2 regions of the Azoarcus sp. DD4 genome follow, and region 1 is predicted to be linked to the other one. Evidence: riboswitches for the same ligand, from Rfam matches in the RefSeq annotation. Region 1 holds a riboswitch; the other holds the start of a gene.

What was found. A riboswitch is a leader RNA that binds a small molecule or an ion and turns the genes downstream of it on or off. The one in region 1 is predicted to bind cobalamin.
Region 2: it holds a riboswitch for cobalamin, as region 1 does, so the genes downstream of both, CJ010_RS15095 (TonB-dependent receptor) here and CJ010_RS21430 (energy-coupling factor ABC transporter permease) in region 1, are expected to answer to the same signal.

The regions. Positions count from the first base shown of each region.
Region 1 is NZ_CP022958.1:4,621,937-4,632,251, reverse strand. Features, by position in the region: gene cobJ (precorrin-3B C(17)-methyltransferase) at 1-83, opposite strand, end outside; gene CJ010_RS25220 (cobalamin biosynthesis protein) at 80-481, opposite strand; gene CJ010_RS21465 (cobalamin biosynthesis central domain-containing protein) at 490-1,275, opposite strand; gene cobI (precorrin-2 C(20)-methyltransferase) at 1,398-2,213, opposite strand; gene cbiE (precorrin-6y C5,15-methyltransferase (decarboxylating) subunit CbiE) at 2,206-3,513, opposite strand; gene CJ010_RS21450 (cobalt-precorrin-5B (C(1))-methyltransferase) at 3,503-4,699, opposite strand; gene CJ010_RS21445 (precorrin-8X methylmutase) at 4,704-5,381, opposite strand; gene CJ010_RS21440 (sirohydrochlorin chelatase) at 5,385-6,323, opposite strand; gene cobM (precorrin-4 C(11)-methyltransferase) at 6,320-7,135, opposite strand; gene CJ010_RS21430 (energy-coupling factor ABC transporter permease) at 7,141-7,767, opposite strand; cobalamin riboswitch at 7,965-8,184, opposite strand; gene CJ010_RS21425 (bifunctional diguanylate cyclase/phosphodiesterase) at 8,260-10,315, opposite strand, start outside.
Region 2 is NZ_CP022958.1:3,256,344-3,266,658, forward strand. Features, by position in the region: gene CJ010_RS15080 (ABC transporter permease) at 1-793, shown strand, start outside; gene CJ010_RS15085 (thioredoxin fold domain-containing protein) at 811-1,509, shown strand; gene CJ010_RS15090 (phenylacetate--CoA ligase family protein) at 1,532-2,869, shown strand; cobalamin riboswitch at 2,961-3,160, shown strand; gene CJ010_RS15095 (TonB-dependent receptor) at 3,323-5,509, shown strand; gene CJ010_RS15100 (EAL domain-containing protein) at 5,506-6,339, opposite strand; gene CJ010_RS25175 (hypothetical protein) at 6,376-6,546, opposite strand; gene CJ010_RS15105 (alpha/beta hydrolase) at 6,545-7,240, shown strand; gene cysK (cysteine synthase A) at 7,262-8,242, shown strand; gene CJ010_RS15115 (TonB-dependent siderophore receptor) at 8,569-10,315, shown strand, end outside.

The DNA of each region.
Region 1 (10,315 bases):
GCGATGGCGGCGCGGGCGCGCGCGGTGAGGTGGTCGTGGCTGCCGGGGCCGAGGCCCACCAGCATGATCTTGCCCTTGTTCATTGCGGGATCCTCGCGAGGGAAATGGTGGCGTTCTTGCCGTCGGCGCCGCGCAGCTTGTGCTTTTCGACGACGAGGGCGGCGGGATTCGAAGCCTGGCCGGCGGCGAGCAGGGCGGCGGCTTCCGACACCGATGGGGTGCCGGTGTACTTGCGCACCGTCTCCGACGGGTTGGGCACCGCGACCCGCGCCAGTTCGGCCGCCGGGTAGAAATGGATGGACCAGCCGTGGCGGCGCGCGAGTTCGGCGAAGCCGGCTTCATCGGCCTTGAGCTCTATGCTCGCTACCGCGGCGATGTCGGCGACGCTGGCGCCGATCTGCGCCAGCGCTTCGTCCAGCGCCTGCTGCACGGTGGCGGTCGGCGTGCCGCGGTCGCAGCCGAGGCCGAGGGCGAGCTTCATCGCCTTGCTCACTGCGCGGCGGAGGGGGGCTGGGGCGGCCGGTAGATCACCGTCTTGCCGGCAAGCTGCGGTGCCAGCGCCGCCGGCAGCGGGCGGTGGCTGACCCACAGCACCGCGCCCCAGGCGGCGGGGTCGATGTCCTCGATGCGCCCGATCTCCAGCCGGATGTTGGCCGGCAGCGGGCCGCTGCGGCCGTTGGCGTGGCGCGGCCACCAGTCGCGGTTGCCGGCTTCCTGCACCAGCGCTACCGGCTCGTCGTTCACCACCGCGGCGCTGGCGCGCACGATCTCGTCGTGTGTCGCTTCGAAGGTCCAGCCGAGTTCGCGGCCGAGCAGATCCACCGCCAGGGTTTCGCGCGCGTCCGACGCGGTGGTCAGCACCGGCTGCGCACCCAGGGTTTCGGCGAGCACGCCGGCCAGCGCATTGGCGCCGCCGAGGTGGCCGGACAGCACTGGGATGGCATAGCGCGCCGCTTCGTCCAGCACCACCACGCCGGGGTCGGCGTCCTTGTTCTTGAGGTGCGGCGCGATCAACCGCACCACCGCGCCGAGCGAGACGATGGCGACGATGCCGTCGAAGGCGGCGAACAGCGCTGGAATCTGGTCGCCGGTCTTGCCGGCGTAGCAGGCGGCGGCGCCTGGGGCAGCTGCAGCGGCTTCGGCGCGGAACTTGTCGGGCGCGAACAGGGTGGCACCGGGCAGCGCGGCGACCACCTTGCCGGCCAGCGCGATGCCGTGGCGGGTGATGGAAACCACCGCGATGCGGTCGTTGGGGAAGGGCAGGTGTTGGGGCATGGTTTTCCTTGTTGTCCTTGTTTCAGGGCGTGGTCGCTAAGCAGCCATGGCGAGGGGGCATGCGTTGTTTTGCTCCCTCACCCCCTTGAAGGGGGAGGAACCGGGGACGTCGCCCCCGTCAATCAGCCGGGCTCCTCCTCTGCAACCACAACCGTCGGCTTCTTCCGGCACCCCCGCTGCAACGCCCCACGCATACGCCCCGGATTGCGCACCAGCAGCAGCGACAGGTAATTCACCTTCTCGCCGCGCAGGCTGGCGACGTCGTGCACCACCCGCTCCAGCGGCGAGCCGACCTTCTCGACGAAGCAGGCGTCAGAAAGCAGGCCGCGCGCGGCGAGCAGGTCGATCAGCTCGTCGAGCAGCGGCTTCACCTTGAGCAGGATCAGGGTGTCGAACTCGTCGAGCAGACGGGCGATGACGTCGATGCCGTAGGCGGCGGGGATCACCGCGAAGGTGTCGTCCTCTTCGGCGAGGGGGCGCTGCACCCGGGCCGCGGCGGCGGCGAAGGAGCTGATGCCGGGGATGGTGTCCACTTCCACCGCCGGCGCCAGCTCGCGCACGGTGCGGGCGAGGTGGCCGAAGGTGGAAAAGGTGGAGGCGTCGCCCTCCACCAGGAAGGTCAGGTCGCGGCCTTCGGCCAGCAGCGCCACCGTACGGGCTGCGGCGCGCGCCCAGGCGCGGGCGAGCGCGAGCGGATCGCGCGTCATCGGAAACACCAGCGCTTCGGCGTCGTCCGGCAGCGCGAGGCCGCCGCGGCGCACGATGTCGAGCGCGTAGGAGCCGCTTTCCGCCTTCTTTACCGGATAGGCCCAGCGCGCGCCCGACTGCAGCGCCGCCCAGCCGCGGCGGGTGATGAGGTCCGGATCGCCGGGGCCGAGCGAGACGCCGATCAGGCGACCGTAGCGTGCGGCGGTGAACGGGAGCGTGGCGTCAGTCATCGGTGTCTGCTTCCGTTTGGGCGACGCTCTTGCGCGCGCAGACGATCCACACGGGGTTCTGCGCGGCGAGCCGGTGCATGTCGAGGATGGGCTGGCTGCGCGCGGCGGATAGCTGGGTGACGTCCCAAACTGCGCCGGCCACCGCCAGTACCGTGGTCGCGGTGGCGAGGTTTTCGAGGGTGACGAAGTTCATCACCAGCCGGCCGTCGGGGCGCAGCCGCTGGAGAGCGAGGAGGATGAGTTCAGCCAGCTCGCCGCCGGAGCCGCCGATGAAGACCGCGTCCGGGTCGGGCCAGGTATCCAGTGCGGCCGGGGCCTTGGCGTGCGCCAGGGTGTAGTTGTCCGCGCGCAGGCGGCGGGCGTTTTCGCGCGCGTTGGCGGCATCGGCCTCGTTCTTCTCGATCGCCCACACGTGGCCGTGGCGGGCGATGCGGCTGGCTTCCAGCCCGACCGAGCCGGAGCCGGCGCCGATGTCCCAGACGATGCTGTCGGCGGCGAGCCCGAGCTTGGCGAGCGACACCGCGCGCGCTTCCAGCTTGGTGATCAGGCCTTTCTCCGGCTGGCGCTGGACGTAGTCGCCGTCGTCGAAACCGAACAGCGCACGCCGTTCGGCCGGCGTGCGTTCAATGACGACGATGTTGGGGTCGGGGAAGCGCATCGCCGCCGCGTCCGCGAGCGGGAGATCGGCGAACACCGCCTCGTCGGCCAGGCACAGGCGGGCGGCGACCGAGATGCGCGTGTCCTCGCCGTAGCCGGCGGCGAGCAGCGCGCGGGCGATGCGGTCGGGGCTGTTGTCGGGGCCGGTGAAGGCGGCGACGCGGGGATGTTCCGCCACCGCGCGCACCAACTTGTAGAGGCCGTGGTCCGGCGTGGCACCGGCGGCCCACTCGCCGGCGTCGGCGCTGTGGCAGGAGGCAATCGCGATGTCCTGCCAGGGCTTTTTCAGCCGCGCGCAGGCCAGCTGAATGGTTGACGGCGCCGGATGCACCGCGACCTGCGCGGCGCCGAGCTTGCCGATCAGGAAGGCGGCGATGCCGTGGCAGAGCGGATCGCCGGTGGCCAGCACCGCGACGGCGAGGCCGTCCGCCTGGGCGTCGCGCACCCAGCTGGGCACCTTCGACAGCGCGCCGTCCATGTCGCGCAGCACGGTGGATTCGGGCAGGAAGGGCGCGACCAGCGCCAGCGTACGCGCGGCGCCGATCACCATGCCGCAGCCGGCGAGGCGTTGGCGGGCGGCGTCGGCGAGGCCGGCCCAGCCGTCGTCGAGGATGCCGATGATGTGGAGGGTTTCAGTCTGCATCGGGGTCTGTATCGGGGAGCGTGGCGTAGTCCATGCCGGCCGGTGCGTCGTCATGCACGGTGACGATGGGCTTGCCCTCGAAGTTGCAGGCCATCACCGACAGCGTGTGCCGGCCCGGGTAGCGCTGGCGCAGGCTGGCGATGGCACGCTTGGCCAGGGCCCGGTGGAAGGCGACCGCGAGCCCGAGTTCGTCGAGCTTTTCGGCGGCGAAGCGGGCGGTTTCGGCGGCGCGGATCTCTTCCACCAGCGGCGGCGGCGCGCCGATCTCGATCGCGGCGCCGGCGATCAGCTCGCGGTCCACCTCTTCGCGCCAGGCGTGGGTCACCGACAGGCCCTGGGCGATCTTGGTGAGCTTGCCGACCATGGCGCCGACGATGATGTGCCGCATGCGCTGCTTCAACGCGGTGGTGAAGGCGGCCTTGACGAAGTCGCCCATTTGCACGAAGCAGGCTTCGTCCAGCGCGGGGAATTCGCGCATCGCGCACTTCTCGGTGCGCCCGCCGGTGGTGAATACCACGCTGCTGTGGCCCTGGTTGGCGGCGACGTCGACGGCCTGAATGACGCTGGCGCGGAAGGCCGCGGTGGAGTAGGGCCGCACGATGCCGGTGGTGCCGAGGATGGAGATGCCGCCGAGGATGCCGAGGCGGGCGTTGAGCGTCTTCTTCGCCATCTCCTCGCCGCCCGGCACCGAGATCGTCACTTCCAGGCTGTCGCCGGCGGCGAGCAGCGGTTTGCCGGCGGCGGCGACGTTGGCGGCGATGTTGGTGCGCGGCACCGGATTGATCGCCGGGCCGCCGACCTCCAGCCCCAGCCCCGGTTTGGTGACCACGCCGACGCCCGGCCCGCCCTTGAGGATGACCTCGCCGCCGCCGCCGGGGATGCGGCGCACGTCGGCGGTGAGGTGGGCGCCGTGGGTGGCGTCGGGGTCGTCGCCGGCGTCCTTGATGCTGACCGCGTGGGCGCGGTCGCCGTCCACACAGCCGTCGGCGATGGCGAAGCGCACGATCCGGGTGTTGGGCAGCACGCACTCCACCGTGTCCGGCACCGCGCCGCGCACCAGGCCGAGCGTGGCCGCGGCGGCGGCGGCCGCGGAGTTGGCGCCGGTGGAAAAGCCGCTGCGGTTGCCGCGGTCGCGCTTGGGGTCGCCCTTGCGGATCTTCTCCGCGACGGCGTGGCCGGCGGTCATCGGCTCAGCACCCTTCGCGCTGGCGCGCCTCGGCCAGCCCCAGCAGGGCGTGGATCGCCGCGACCACCAGCGTCGAGCCGCCCTTGCGGCCGCGGATCACGATCCACGGCACGTCATCGAGCTCGGCCATCAGGTCCTTGGATTCCGCCGCCGAGACGAAGCCCACCGGCATGCCGACCACCAGCGCCGGGCGCGCGCCGTCCTCGCGGATCAGCCGTACCAGCTCGATCAGCGCCGTGGGGGCATTGCCGATGCCGACGAGGGCGCCGTCGATCAGGCCCTGGCGGTGCGCCTTGCGCATCGCCTGCACCGCGCGCGTGGTCTCTTCCGCCTTGGCCTGCTCGATGACGTCGGCGTCGGAGATGAACTGGTGGGTGCGCATGCCGAAATGCGCCAGGCGCGACGCCGACAGGCCGACGCAGATCATCTCGACATCGGCCACCACCCGCGAGCCGCCGCCGAGGATGGCGGCGAGCCCGGCCTCGACCGCCGCCGGGTGGAAGTCGGTGAGGCCGTTGAACTCGAAGTCGGCATTGGCGTGGATCATGCGGCGCACGATCGGCCACTGCGCCGCGCTGTAGGCGTGGGCGCCGACCTCGGCGTCGATGATGGCGAAGGAGTCGTGCTCGATGGCGCGGCCGGCGGCGGTGAGCTGTTCGGTGACTGTATTGGCGGTGCTCATGCTTCAGGCGTGGGCGTGATCGTGGTGGTGGTGGCCGTCGTGACCGTGGTCATGGTCGTGATGGCCCTGATGCGCATGGCCGTGATCGCCATGGTCGTCATGCACATGGGTGTGGCTGTGGTCGTGCAGGTGTTCGGCCTCGGCGGCGAGCCGGTACTTGCAGCCGTCGCACTCCAGCAGCGGGCCTTCGGCGCAGTCGATGCCGCCGACGCGGGCGTCGAGCAGGTCGAAGACGCCCTTGTCGAAGCCGAAATGGCTGCCGAGCGCGAAGGCGATCTGCGGGTACTGGCGCTGCAGGCGCTCGACCTGGGCCTGGATGCGCTCGATCAGCACGCCGGTGAAGAGATACACCGGCACGATGCAGATCTGCGCCATGCCCAGCTTCACCTGGCGCTGGACGACGGTTTCCAGCCGCGGCCAGGTGATGCTGGTGAAGGCGAGGTCGACCAGTTCGTGGTCGCCCTCTTCGAAGATCCAGCGCGCCATCTTGGCGAGTTCGCCGTTGGCGCCGGCGTCCGACGAACCGCGGCCGAGCAGGATCACGCCGGTGGTCTGCGGGTCGGGCATCGCCAGCGACTTCATCAGGCGCTCGAGCTGGCCCTGCAGCACCGCGAAGATCTCGCGGCCCATGCCGAGGTGGCGCACGCAGGAAAAACCCACGCCGGGGTGGCGGGCGCGGGCGCGCTCGATCGCGGCCGGCAGTTCCATCTTGACGTGGCCGGCGGCGTTGAGGATGAAGGGGATGGCGACCACCTTGCGGGCGGCACGCGCGGCGCGGTCCAGGCCTTCGTCGAGCAACACTTCGGCGTGCTCGATGAAGCAGACCTCGATGCGCCAGGCCGGGTGGCGTTCGCGCCACTGGGCGGCGAAGTGCAGGATCTCCTTGTTGCCTTCGCGGTTGCGCGAACCGTGGCCGATCAGCAGCAGGGTGGTGTCGTTCATTGCGGTGCCTCGCTGGCGGGGGCCGCGTCCGCGGGCGCGGCGGCGCGGCGGAAGCGGTGGGTGAAGGCGGGGTCGTAGAGCTTGGAGCGGGCGATCCCGGGCCAGTCGCGGGCGCCCAGCGCCGGGCTGGCGATGATCATGGCCTGGCTGGCGATCTTCTCCGCCTGGCAGCGTTTCTTGATGTCGGCGAGCGTGCCGCGCACCACCTTTTCCTCGCCCGGCCAGCTCGCCTTCTGCACCACCACGATGGGCGCGTCCTCGGGCCAGCCGGCGGCGCGCAGCGCGCGCTGGACTTCGTGCAACAGGGTGATCGACAGGAACAGGCAGAGCGTCGTGCGGTGGGCGGCGAGGGCTTCGAGGTCCTCGCCCGGCGGCATCGGCGTGCGGCCGGCGACGCGGGTGAGGATCACCGTCTGCGTCACTTCCGGCAGGGTCAGGGTTTCGCCGGCGGCGGCGGCCGAGGCCATCGCCGACGACACGCCCGGCACTACCTTCCAGGCAATGCCGGCGGCGTCGAGCGGGCGCGTCATCTCGACCAGCGCGCCGTACAGGCCGGGGTCGCCGGTCTGCAGGCGGACCACCGTCTGATGGCGGCCGGTGGCCTCGACCAGCCAGACCGTCATCTCTTCCAGCGTCATGTCCTTGGAATCGCGGATGGTGCAGCCGGGCGGCGCGTACTGCGTCGCCGCCTGGTCCACCAGCGAGCCGGCGAACAGGATGGCGCCGGCCTGTTCGAGCAGGCGGCGCCCCTTGACGGTGATCAGGTCGGGGTCGCCGGGCCCGGCGCCGACGAACCAGATGGTGCCGGGCATGGCGCTCAGGCGGTGCGCAGCGTGGTGCACAGGCGCAGCGCCGGGTGGGCGGCGTGCGGGCGCAGCAGGCCGACCAGCGCGATCGTCACCAGCGGTTCGAGCAGCACCACCGGCAGGTAGTGGGCGGCGAAGCCGGCCCATTCCGCGAACGGCGTGGCGGTTTCGCCGATGCTGAGCCAGAAGCCCACCATCAGCGCGACGCCGGCGTAGTAGATGGCGTCGAGCTGGAGGATGTTGCGCACATTCAGGCCGTCGAGGCGCTTGCCGACGGTGTGGTGCAGCACCAGCAGCGGGACCGCCAGCGACAGGGTGTTTACGCCGAGATTCACCAGGTCGGCCGGTTCGAACAGGATGCCTTGCACCAGCAGGCCGACGGCGAAGCCGACCACGGTGGGAACGAAGCCGAGGATGAGGTAGATCGGCATCGCGCCGATGAAGTGCAGCTCCGACGGCCCGGCGGGCAGGTGGAAGCTCTGCATGAAGAGCGAGAAGAACAGCGCCGCGAGCAGGCTGCGGACGACGAGTTGCGGCTGACGGACGAACTGCAGCGCGTGCGCGCCGACCAGGCCGACGGCGGCGACGTTGGCGACGGCGACCTTGGCGGCGGAAACCAGACCGGGTTCGATATGCATGATGACTCCCCTCGAGTGCCAGACAATGGCGTGAAGCGGAGCGTGCAGGCGCATGCGCGGAACATGGCTGTGCGGCCATGAAAAACGAATGCGGTCATGCAATACGGATTCGGCTGGGCGAGCGGCCGCGTGGTGCTGAAAGCGGAAAAGGACGGCTGCCGTTGAACCAGTCGGATCGAACCCTCACCCCGGGATTCACACCTCTCGTTCGATCGGGCCGGTCTTCTGGCTCGCCTTCTTCCTCGTCCGCCGGCCTTCCCGAGCGCAGGGCTCAGTGGCGTGTGGCGGAGTCGTCAGGCTTACAGCAGCGGGGGCTGCGCCGGACTGGTCGGAAGCTGAACTTCCGACGTCACCGGACTTCCCGTTTCACCCTGTCATGCGGTCGCATTCCAGGGCACCCGGATCGAATGCAGCGCGAGGATAGTCGACGCGCACGGCAGCGCGCAAGCTGTCGTTACGTCAATTGAGTATGCAGAAAACGCTGGGCCGGGCTCAGGCGACGTCGGGCATCTTCGGCAGCGGCATGCCGATGTGGTAGCCCTGGACGTAGTCGATGCCCATCTCGCGCAGCATCTCGAGGATTTCCTCGGATTCGACGAACTCGGCGACGGTGAGGATGCCGATTTCCTTGCACAGGTTGGTGAGGTTGCGCACCAGCGCGCGGTCGATCGGCGATTCGACGATGCTGCGCACGAAAGCGCCGTCGATCTTGACGAACTCGAAGTGCAGCTCGCGCAGGTAGTGGAAGGAGTTGTAGCCGCTGCCGAAGTCGTCCAGCGCGAAGGCGAAGCCCTTCTTGCGCAGGTTCGCGAGGAATTTGCGCATGTTGGTCATGTCGCCGATGGCGTCGCGTTCGAGGATCTCGAACACCACCTGGCTGGGCGGGATGCCCAGTTCGTTGCACAGCTCTTCGGCATAGCCGAGGATGCCGCGGCCCTGGATCTCCTGCGCCGACAGGTTGATGAACACGCGCAGCGGCGGCGCCCCGCTGCGGGCGCGGGCGGCTGCGACTTCCAGCGTCTGGCGGATGATGACGCGGTCGAGCTCGCGGCCCAGGCCGTATTTCTCGATGGTGTCGATGAAGGCACCGGCGGCGATGGTCTCGCCGGTCTTCTCCTTCAGGCGGGCGACCGTCTCGCAGGCGAATGGCACCCCGGTGTGGCAATCGACGATGGGCTGGAAGTACGGAACCATGCGGTTCTCGCGCAGCGCCTCGCGCAGCTTCTCGGCGTAGTCGCGGGTCACGCGGGTGGCCTTGAGCTGGCCGGGCATCGACGCCAGCGTGCAGGCGCTGTCCTTGCCCAGCTCCTTGGCGCGGTACATCGCGATGTCCACCCCGGCCAGCAGGTCGTGCTCGGTGCGGGCGTCGCGCGGATAGACCACCACGCCGATCGAGGTGGTGATGTGGAAGCGCTTGCCGTTGGGGCTTTCGAAGCTGGTGCCGCGCAGCGCGGCACCGAGCTTCTCCGCCACCGCCACCGCGCCGTCGTTGCCGGTTTCCATCAGCATGATGGCGAACTCGTCGCCGCCGATGCGGGTGGCGAGATCGCCCTTGCGGATGTGGCCGCGCAGGATCTCGGCGACGCGCACCAGCACGCTGTCGCCGGTGGGATGGCCGTAGGAGTCGTTGACGTCCTTGAAGTCGTCGAGGTCGAGCAGCAGCAGGGCGAACTCGTGCTGGTGGCGCTCGGAACGGCCGATCTCGTACTCCAGCATGTTGTTGAAATGGCGCCGGTTGTAGAGGCCGGTGAGCGGGTCGTGCATCGAGTAGTACTCGAGCTCGGCCAGCGTGCGCGACAGCACCTTGCTGGAGCCGACCACCATCACCATCACCGCGAGGATGGAGCGGATCACGCTTTCCTCGCGCGGGTTGAGCTCCTGCGACGACAGGAAGGTGACGCCGAGCAGGCCGGCGAGCTGGGACGAGTGCTCCGGCACCCGCACGGTGATCATCTGTTCCGGCCGCACGGTGTGGATGCTGTTGCCGCGCTGGACCTGGAATTCCTCGTAATCGAGCGGCGAATCCGGCGGCAGGCCCAGGCTTTCGATCATGCGCCGGGCCAGCTGCTGGCGGGTGGCGATGCGGTACTCTTCGTCGCATTCGCCAAAGTAATAGACGTTGAGCATCAGCCCGTTCTCTTCGGCGAAGGCGACGAAAAAGAGGTCGAACGGGAAGATGGCGTGGAAATCGTTGAGGATGGCCTGGACGAAGGCCTTCCACTGGCCGATGCGCTCGTGCGACAGGATGATCTGTTCGAGCACCTGGCTCTGGCGTTCGAGCAGTTCGCGCTCCACCAGGGTGTTCGACAGCAGCGTGAACATGTCGTCGAACTCGTTGATGATGCCGCACAGCGAGCCGTGGCTGGCGTCCCACTGGCGGGTGCGCTCGGCCAGCAGCAGGTCGAAACTGTCGGACAGGCGCCCGCAGATGTCGCGCGCCTGGGTCATCAGCTCGACGAATTCGGGGTGCTTGCCGGTATCGATCGCGCCCGACAGGCGTTGGATGACGTCCGCGTGCATCTCGCGGGTCATCTTGCCCAGGGTCTCG
Region 2 (10,315 bases), 1.4 Mb from region 1:
GCTTGACCACCCCACCACCCCGGCCGCCGAGCCCGCAGCGCCCCGCTTCCGCCTCCCCTTCGCCTGGGAACCGTGGGCCTTCGCCGCCGTGCTCGTCGCCATCTGGCAGGCGATCGGCAGCGCGCTCGCCGGCAGCGGCAACCCGTTGCTGCCGCCGCCGATCACCGTGCTGCAGGCACTGTGGGATTCGCTGCCGGAACTCGGCCGCGGCACCGTGTCGTCCCTCCTCATCCTCATCCCGGGTTTCGGTGCCGCGCTGGTGCTGGGCGTCGCGCTCGGGCTGGCTGCCGGTACCACGCCGCGGCTGGCGCGGGCCTTCTTCCCGTTCGCCAAGGTCGCCGCGCCGGTGCCGCCGACGGTTTATATCCCCTACGCGATCGCGGTGCTGCCAACCTTCCACCTGTCGGCCACCTTCGTAGTCTTCGTCGGCGCCTTCTGGCCGATCTTCCAGAACGCCGCCGCCGGTGCGCTGGCGGTGGAAGGCCGCCACCGCGACAACGCCCGCGTGCTCGGCTTCGGCCGGCTGGAAACCCTGCGCAAGGTGATCTTCCCGGCCGCGCTGCCGCACGTCTTCTCCGGCATGGCGGTGGGCCTGGGCTTCTCCTTCATCCTGCTGACGGTGGCCGAACTCTTCGGCGCCAACGCCGGGCTGGGCCGCTTCGTGCAGTACTACGCCGACTTCGCCGACTACCCGCGCATGGTCGCCGGCATCCTCTACACCGGCGCGGTGACCTGGGCGGTGATGAGCCTGCTCGACGCCCTGCGCCATCGCGCCTTGTTCTGGCTGCGCTGATCGCCAGGGAGACCGCCATGTCCAAGCCCCATCGCCCACATCGCAGCCCCTTTGCCGACGCGACGGTGCCCGAGCTGCCCAACCCGCTTCCCGATGCCATCCCGGGCGAACCGCTGCCGCCCGCGGACTTCACCGCCGAGCGCGAAGGCCTGCTCGAGCGCAGCCTGTGGATAGGCCTGATCGGCATCCTGCTGCTGCTCGCCGCGCTCTTCGCCGATGGCAGCGTCGGCGCAGCCAGCGCCGCACCGGCCACCACCGCGGCCAAGCACGACGACGGGTTCTTCCCGCCCACCGCCGATCTCGCCAGGGCGCTCGCCCAGGCCCGCAAGGATGGCAAGCACGGCGTGGCGGTGCTTTACGAGATGAACGGCTGCAGCGACTGCGCCCGCCTGCGCGCCACCAGCTTCAAGGACGCCGGCCTGCGCCGCGACTACCAGCGCGACTTCGTTGTCGCCAGCGTGATGGCGGACGAACCCACCGCGCTGCGCGACTTCGACGGCAAGCCCACCAACCAGGCGGAATTCGCCCACGCGCAGCGGGTGTATGCGCTGCCGACGGTGGTGTTCTACGACCTCGACGGCATCCCGGTGGCGCGCCAGGTCGGCAACACGCTGGCGCTGGCGGACTGGCTGCGCCTCGGCCGCTACGTGCGCGAAGCCGGCTACGAGGAAGCCCCTTTCTCCGCCTGGAAGCCCGCCGCGCGCAAGGGCAGTTGAACCACCGCACACAGGAATACCGATGACGCACGCGAACGACCGCAAGTACTGGGACCCGCAACTCGAAACCCAGAGCCGCGCCGACTGGAACGCGCTCAAGCTCGGCCTGCTGAAGACGCATCTGAAGCACGCCTACGACAACTCGCCTTACTACCGCAGCAGCTTCGACGCCGCCGGCGTGAAGCCGGAAGACCTGAAGACACTCGCCGACCTGCAGCGCTTCCCGACCATCGACAAGAAGATCCTGCGCGAACGCCAGGAAGCGAAGCCGCTGCTCGGCGACCTCGCCGCGGTGCCGGAACGCGAGGTGGTGTATGTGTCGGCCTCGTCCGGCTCCACCGGCGTGCCCACGGTGTCGCCCTTCACCCAGCAGGATTTCGACGACTGGATAGCCTACGAGGCGCGCCAGTTCTGGTCTTCCGGCCTGCGTCCGGAAGACCGCTACGCGCACTCGCTCAACTTTTCGCTCTTCATCGGCGGCCCCTGCGTGCTCGGCGCGCAGAAGCTCGGCGCGCTCAGCATCCACGCCGGCACGGTGCCGTCGGAGCGCCTGCTCGCCATCCTGCGCCAGTTCCAGGCCACCGCGATCTGGACCACGCCGTCCTACGCCTGGTACCTGGGCGAGACCGCGCAAAAGGAAGGCATCGACCCGAAGAAGGATCTGGCGGTGAAGCGCATCTTCGTCGCCGGCGAGCCCGGCGGCTCCATTCCCGAGACCCGCGCCCGCATCGAGGCGCTGTGGGGCGCCGAGGTGTACGACTACTACGGCCTGTCGGACATCTTCGGCTCCTGCGCCGGCATGTGCGAGGAGAAGGACGGCCTGCACTGGGCGGAAGACCACATCCTGGTCGAAGTGCTCGATCCCGAGACCGGCGAGCCGGTCGCCCCCGGCGAACGCGGCGAAATGGTGCTGACCACGCTGAAGAAGCGCGCCCGCCCGCTGATCCGCTTCCGCACCGGCGACATCGTCAGCTTCACCGATGAGCCCTGCGCCTGCGGTCGCACCAGCCAGCGCCTGCTCGGCGTGCATGGGCGCCGCGACGACATGCTGATCGTGCGCGGGGTGAACATCTTCCCGAGCGACGTCGAGGCCATCGTGCGCAAGGACCACGACTTCAGCGGCGAATACCGGCTGGTGATCGAGCGCATCGACCACCTCGACCGCCTCACCATCGAGGTCGAGCGCGCCGCCGCCTTCCCCGGCACAGCCGACGCGCTTGCCGACCGCCTCGCCCACCGCGTCAAGGCGATCACCGGCGTCGGCGCCCACATCGCGGTGCTCGACCCCGACACCCTGCCGCGCGCCACCCACAAGGCGAAGCGGGTGGAAGACCGCCGCGGCCAGGTGTGGACTGCCTGAGCGACGAGCCGGCCAAACGCCTGCGTCCTTGATCCGTCGCCGCTTGCCCGCGGCGACGAAAAAGGTTTGACCGTCCGCGGCCGCGCCACCTACACTCGCCGCCGTTGAAGGTTCCCCGCCCGGGGATTAAATGGGAAGCCGGTGCCGAGCCCTGCTCGAATTCCGGCGCTGCCCCCGCAACTGTAATCGGCGAGCGCTTCGCCACCCCATGCCACTGGATGCGTTCCGGGAAGGCGGGCGAAGCGCGACGACCCGAGAGCCAGGAGACCTGCCGCAACGTCCATCCTTGAAACAGACGGGGCGGGGTGTCCCTGGCAGAGGTTGCGCGTGTTTTTCCTGCGATACGTTCGTAGCGGCAGTGTTCGCCCGGCCACCGGCCAGGCCGTTGCCGCGCGCGTTTCGCGCCCCGGACCGCCGCCGACGATGCTCCGCCCCCCACAACGGAGACGAGTCGTGCATTGCTACCCCCTGGCGCCCGGCGCCTGCGCCCATAACGAAACCGCGCTCAACGCCCTCCTGCGTACCGGTGCGCTGCTGCCCGCCACGCTGCGATCGCTCAGTTTCGCACTGCTGTCGGGATGCGCCCTGCCCGCCTTCGGCGCCGGCATCCCGACCCTGCAGGAAGTAACCGTCGCCACCGACGGCAAGGACCTGATAGGCGTCGCGGATTCGGCCAGCGAAGGCACGGTGACCGCCGGGCAGCTCGCCACCCGCCCGCTGCTGCGCCCGGCCGAGGTCATGGAGGCGGTACCCGGCATGGTGGTGACCCAGCATTCCGGCGACGGCAAGGCCAACCAGTACTTCCTGCGCGGCTTCAACCTCGACCACGGCAGCGACTTCTCCACCCATGTGCTCGGCATGCCGATCAACATGGCCTCGCACGCCCACGGCCAGGGTTACATGGACCTCAACTTCCTGATCCCGGAGCTGATTTCCAGCGTGAAGTACCGCAAAGGCGTGTATGGCGCCGAGGACGGCGACTTCGCCACCAGCGGCAGCGCCCGCATCGACTACGTCCGCGAGCTCGATGCGCCCTTCGTCGAGTTCGGCTTCGGCCAGAACAACTACCGCCGTCTGCTCGCCGCCGGCAGCACCGCGCTCAACGACGACCTGCGCCTGCTCGCCGCGGTGGAATTCACCGGCAACGATGGCCCCTGGGATCAGCCGGAAAACCTGGTGAAGAAGAACGCGCTGCTGCGGCTGTCCTCCGGCACCGCGGCCAACGGTTTCGCCATCACCGGCATGTTCTACCGCGCCGACTGGACCGCCTCCGAGCATGTGCCGGAGCGCGCAATCGACAGCGGCGAGATCGACCGCTACGACACCCTCAGCCAGAAGGACGGCGGCAAGACGCACCGCTACAGCCTGGCCGGCGAATGGGCGCGCAGCGATTCCACCGGCACCACCCGCGCCAGCGCCTATGTGGTCGATTACGGCCTCAACCTGTATTCGGCGCCGTCGGGCTACATCAGCGGCCTGCAGGGCGACCAGCACGAACAGGCCGACGACCGCGTGCAGTGGGGCGGCGAACTGCGCCGCAGCTGGTTCCTCGGCCCGCAGTGGAAGGACACCGAACTCGCCGTCGGCGCGCAGCTGCGCCAGGACCGCATCGACAAGGTCGGCCTCTACAACACGGTCAATCGCCAGCGCACCGAGGTGGTCCGCGAGGACCGCATCACCGAGACCGCGGTCGGCGTCTTCGTCGATACCCGGACGCAATGGACGCCGTGGCTGCGCACCGGGCTGGGCGTGCGCTACGACGAGATCCACGCCCGCGCCAGCGCGCTCGCCGGCACCTTCAACATGGACAACGGCGGCCATACCGAAGCGCGCCAGACCAGCCCCAAGCTCGGCGTGGTGCTCGGCCCCTTCGAACTGCTCGGCCAGACCGAGTTCTACGCCAACTGGGGCCACGGCTTCCACAGCAACGACGTGCGCGGCGCCACGGCGCGGACGAATCCGCAGGACGGCAGCGCGGCCGAACGCGTGCCGCTGATCGTCAAGGCGCGCGGCAGCGAACTTGGGGTGCGCGCGGCGCCGCTGCCGGGCTGGAACACCAGCCTGTCGGTGTGGCGCATGACGCTGGATTCCGAGCTGGTGTTCGTCGGCGACGAGGGCATCACCGAACCCAAGGGCGCCTCGCGCCGCCACGGCGTGGAGTGGTCCAACTACTTCGCCCCCACGCCATGGCTGATCGTCGATGCCGACGTCGCCTGGTCGCGCGCCCGCTTCCAGGACGCCAACCCGGATAACGGCGGCCGCCGCGTGCCCAACGCGATTCCGCTCACCGCCTCGCTCGGCCTCAGCGTGGATGACGGCGGCAAGTGGTTTGGCGGCCTGCGCCTGCGCTACCTCGGCGCCTACGACCTGGAGGAGACCGGCGCGGAGAAATCCACCGCGTTCTGGATGGCCAACCTCAAGCTCGGCTACCGGGTGAGCAAGCAGATCGAGGCGACGCTGGACGTGCTCAACCTGTTCGACAAACGCGCCAACGACATCGAGTACTGGGGCGGCGCCTGCACCCGTGGCGAGGCCATGGCGGGCCTGGACGGTTGCGGCAGCGGCTCGGCGATCGACGGCCGCCTGGTGCATCCGCTCGAACCGCGCACCCTGCGCGTCGGCCTGCGAGTGAGCTTCTAGGCGGCCAGCACGCTGCGGCGCGGCAGTTGCACCGACCGGGGCAAGTCGACCTCGCCGTAGGCGAAGCCCTGCGCCCAGGCGCCCGCTACCGTCGCCAGCACGGCACGCTGCTCGGACCGCTCGACCCGGATGAACACCGGCCGCGCGGAATGCGACAGCGCCAGTTCGGCGAAGGCGGCATAGTCCGCCAGCCGCAGATGGCGCGCATCGACCTTGACGAAGTTGGGCCGCACTTCCGCGAGCAGGCGGGTCAGTTCCGCCAGCGAGCGCACGTTGGCAGCAACCTTGAAGCCGTTGAGCCGATAGTTGGCCAGCACGAAGCCGAGCAGGCGCGGATCGGCGCAGGCCGCTTCCGGCGTTTCGATCACCACCCGCGCCGCCAGCCGGCGGTCCACCAGGTCGAGGATGCGACGGAAGGCGTGGCCGTGGTCCTCGCTCACGGCTGCCAGCAAGCGGCCGTGGACGTTGAGGAAGAGCAGCTCGTCGGCCGCCTCGGCGACGCCGGCCAGCGGATCGTTGAGCACATGCAGGGTGCGGCACAGGCGGTCGAGACCGACCAGCACCGCGTCGTCGGCCACCATGGAGAACAGGCTCCAGGGCGACAGGCTGAGGTCGCCGTTGGCGTGACTGCGCACGAAGGCCTCGCGCCCGACCCGGCGCGCATCGGCGGCATCCACCACCGGCTGGTAGATGCTGGACAGCTCGGCGCCGTAGAAGCGGCCGAGCACGCCACCGTCCGGGGCGCGCCGCAGGCTGAAACCCGGCCGCCAGTCGAGCGGCAGCCATTCGAAGTCGTCGCTGTCGGCTCGCTCCTTGTCGCCACGGTTCATGGCCAGTCTCCCGGTGTGGATGCAGGGGAGGCCAGTCTAAGGATCGGGCCATCCGCGCCAAACCAACAATATCTGCAATGTTTTCCAGCACTTGCCGGGAGCCTTGTTTTGCCGTTCGGCGAATATGCAATGCGGAAAATCTTCGTTCGCCGCCGTGCTGCGCGCGCGCAAACTGCAGTGCAACATCGTGTCCAGGTAGCTCGCCATGACCACCACACTCGTCGTTCCCGGACTGCACGGCAGCGGTCCGACCCACTGGCAAAGCTGGTTCGAAGCGATCACGCCGCAAGCGCGTCGCGTCCACCAGGCCGACTGGTCGCGGCCAGCGCTCGATATCTGGGCAGAAGAGGTAATCGATGCCATCGACGCCGCAGCCGGCGACGTCGTGCTGGTCGCCCACAGCTTCGGCTGCCTCGCCTCGGTGGCGGCCTCGGTGCACAGGCGCGACCGCATCGCCGCCACGCTGCTGGTGGCGCCGGCCGATCCGGCCAAGTTCGGCGTCGAAGCACTTCTGCCGGTCGCGGCACTCGGCTTCGACAGCATCGTGGTCGGCAGCACCAACGATCCCTGGGTCAGCCTGAATACTGCGCAGACCTGGGCCGCCCGCTGGGGCAGCCGCTTCGTCGACGTCGGCGCCAAGGGCCACATCAACGTCGATTCCGGCTTCGGGCCCTGGCCCGAGGGTTATGCCCTGTACGAATCCCTGCTGGGCGGCGTCGCCGTCGGCAGCACGCATGTCCAACCGCCACCCGGCGCAGCGCCGCCCCGTCCTATCGCAGGCCGGCCCGCGTCGCGGCTGACCCGCAAGGCAGGCGCGTTTGATATTCTCCCGTCACCCGGATGCAGGCCAGACGCCCACCTTGGCGGCGACACCGCACTGCCCCCGGCTCCGTTCCAATAACCACACCCACAAGGACCCGCCATGACCACCTGGTATGCAGACAATGCCCGCTCCATCGGCCACACCCCGCTCGTCCGCCTCAATCGCGTGACCGACGGCGCGCCGGCCACCATCCTCGCCAAGATCGAAGGCCGCAATCCGGGCTACTCGGTCAAGTGCCGCCTCGGCGCGGCGCTGATCTGGGACGCGGAAAAGCGCGGCCTGCTCGGCCCCGGCAAGGAAATCGTCGAACCCACCTCGGGCAACACCGGCATCGCGCTGGCCTTCGTCTGCGCGGCACGCGGCATTCCGCTGACGCTGACCATGCCGGAAACCATGAGCATCGAGCGCCGCAAGTTGCTGCTCGCCTACGGCGCCAAGCTGGTGCTGACCGAAGGCCCGAAGGGCATGAGCGGTGCGGTCGCCAAGGCGGAAGAGATCGCCGCTTCCGATCCTTCGCGCTACGTACTGCTGCAGCAGTTCAAGAACCCGGCCAACCCGGCCATCCATGAAGAAACCACCGGCCCGGAAATCTGGAACGACACCGAAGGCACGGTCGACATCTTCGTCTCCGGCGTCGGCACCGGCGGCACCATCACCGGCGTCAGCCGCTACCTGAAGAAGACGCGCGGCAAGAATGTGCTGTCGGTGGCGGTGGAGCCGACCGCCAGCCCCATCCTCAGCCAGAAGCTCGCCGGCCAGGAACTCAAGCCCGCGCCGCACAAGATCCAGGGCATCGGCGCCGGCTTCGTGCCGGAAGTGCTGGACCTCACGCTGGTCGACCAGGTCGAGACGGTGAGCAACGAGGATGCGGTCGACTACGCCCGCCGCCTCGCCCGCGAGGAAGGCATCCTGTCCGGCATCTCCAGCGGTGCCGCAGTAGCGGCCGCGGTCCGCCTGGCGCGCGATCCGCAGCACGCCGGCAAGACCATCGTGGTGGTGCTGCCGGATTCGGGCGAACGCTACCTCAGCTCCATCCTGTTCGAAGGCGTGTTCGACGCGGCAGGCTTGCCGACGAGCTGATCGCACCGACTGCCTGAGCGCCCCTGGCGCCGTGCCCGGCCACCCCGCGTGGCAGGCACGGCGCTTTTCTTTTGCGGCCCGGAACGCCCCGGCCACGCGGCATGCGCGGCGCGTAGCGGCGCGGTCGCATGCCCGCTGGATTGCTTTTGTAGCATTTTTGATGTATCTCGACGCCCGGCACCTGAAATACAGCTGTCGTATCCGGTCGAACGCGCGGTGAGGGATTCATCATCGCAACATCGAACAAGAACAATCCATCCACGGACACCCTGCGGGGTGCCGCATCGGGCGATAACGCGCGAATGAAGACTCCAGGTTCAGGGACCATGCCGAAGGTGCATCTGTTGGCCGGCTGCCTCACGCTCGCCTGTCTTTCGCATGCGCCGTCGTCACGCGCGGCCGGTCCGTCCGATGCCGATCTCGACAAGCTGATGTCGCTGTCGCTGACCCAGCTCATCGAGACGCCCATCATCACCGCATCGCGCCAGTCCGAGACGCGCGACCAGACGCCCTCGCACATCATCGTCGTCACCCGCGAGCAGATCCGCGAGCGGCGCTACAAGAACCTCGCCGACCTGCTCGAGGACATGCCGGGCGTAGACTTCCAGCGCGGCACCAAATCCTCCCAGTACAACCAGTTCGCGGTGCAGGGCTATCTCGGCCCCAGCCGGCTGGTGATCATGCTCGACGGTGTGCGGATAGGCCATCCCTCGGGCGGCAACATGCCGATCGCCGAGAACCTGGCGCTCTATCACGCCAAGCAGGTGGAATTCCTCTACGGTCCGGCGGCGGCGCTGTATGGCGCGGACGCGGTGGCGGGCGTGATCAACATCATCACCGACCGCGCCGGCAATCTGCCGGGATCGTGGGTCCAGGCCGGTGCCGGCGACTTCGACACCCAGGAGGCCTCGTTCATGGCCGGCTACAACGGCCAGGGACTCGCCTTCACCGTCGGCGGCCACCGCCAGCGCTCCGACCGCGCGCCGCTGGACAACTACTACCCCGACGAATTCCGCAAGGTGGACGCCAGGGCCGGCAACACCACGGTGGTGCCGGCCGCCGCGCGCGAGGACTACGTCGGCGACATCGCCAGCAGCAGCCTGTTCGCACGGCTCGACGTCGGCGAGCAGTTGAGCTTCGGCTACTACCGCAACGTGTTCCGCAGCCTGACCAGCACCGGCGACCCCCCGGCCACCGCGCTCTATCTCACCGATGCGCACTGGACGACGACCAGCGAGACCACCTATGGCAAGTACCGCTACATGCTCGATCCGGATCTTTCCGGCGAGCTGGTGGTGGACTATTCGCGCATGGAAGTGGATCCGGACTCCCGCTACAACAACAGCTACAACAACTTCACCCCCGGCTATTCCTACGTGCTCGGCGAGCGCATCGGCATCGAGAACAACCTCAACTGGCGCGTCGACGACACCCATCGCGTACAGGCCGGGCTGGGCTACCAGAAGCACTACGCGATCGAAACGGCGTCGCTGCCCGCGCCCTACGACACCGACCGCGGCGCCGGCAGCCAGGGCTATTACTATCCCAACACCACGCTGCCGCTGCGAATCTACGACGCCTCCTTCGAAAACCTGTCGATGTATGCCCAGCTCCAGTCCGAGTGGAGCCAGGCCTTCTCCACCATGGTCGGCGTGCGCCTGGACAGGCATTCCGACTACGGCCAGACGGCCAATCCGCGGCTGGGTGCCGTGTGGCGGGTCAATCCGCAGCACGTGCTCAAGGTGCTCTACGGCGAAGCCTTCCGCGCACCCTCGCCGGAAGAATCGCTGAGTTCCTTCGGGATCTTCGACGGCTCCACCGAGAACGGCCTTTACCGCGGCACCGGCTTCCGCATCCCCAACTTCAACCTCGATCCGGAAGAGGCGCGGACCACCAGCCTGACCTGGGACTGGCGGCCACGGACCAACTTCAACTTCGTGGCCAACCTTTACCATAGCCGCGTCGAGCGTCTGATCGTCACCCAGCCCTCCGCCGACACCCATGCGATTCCCGGTGCGGTGCTGGTCAATCCGGAAACCAAGGGCAACGCCGGCGTGCAGCGCCAGTACGGCC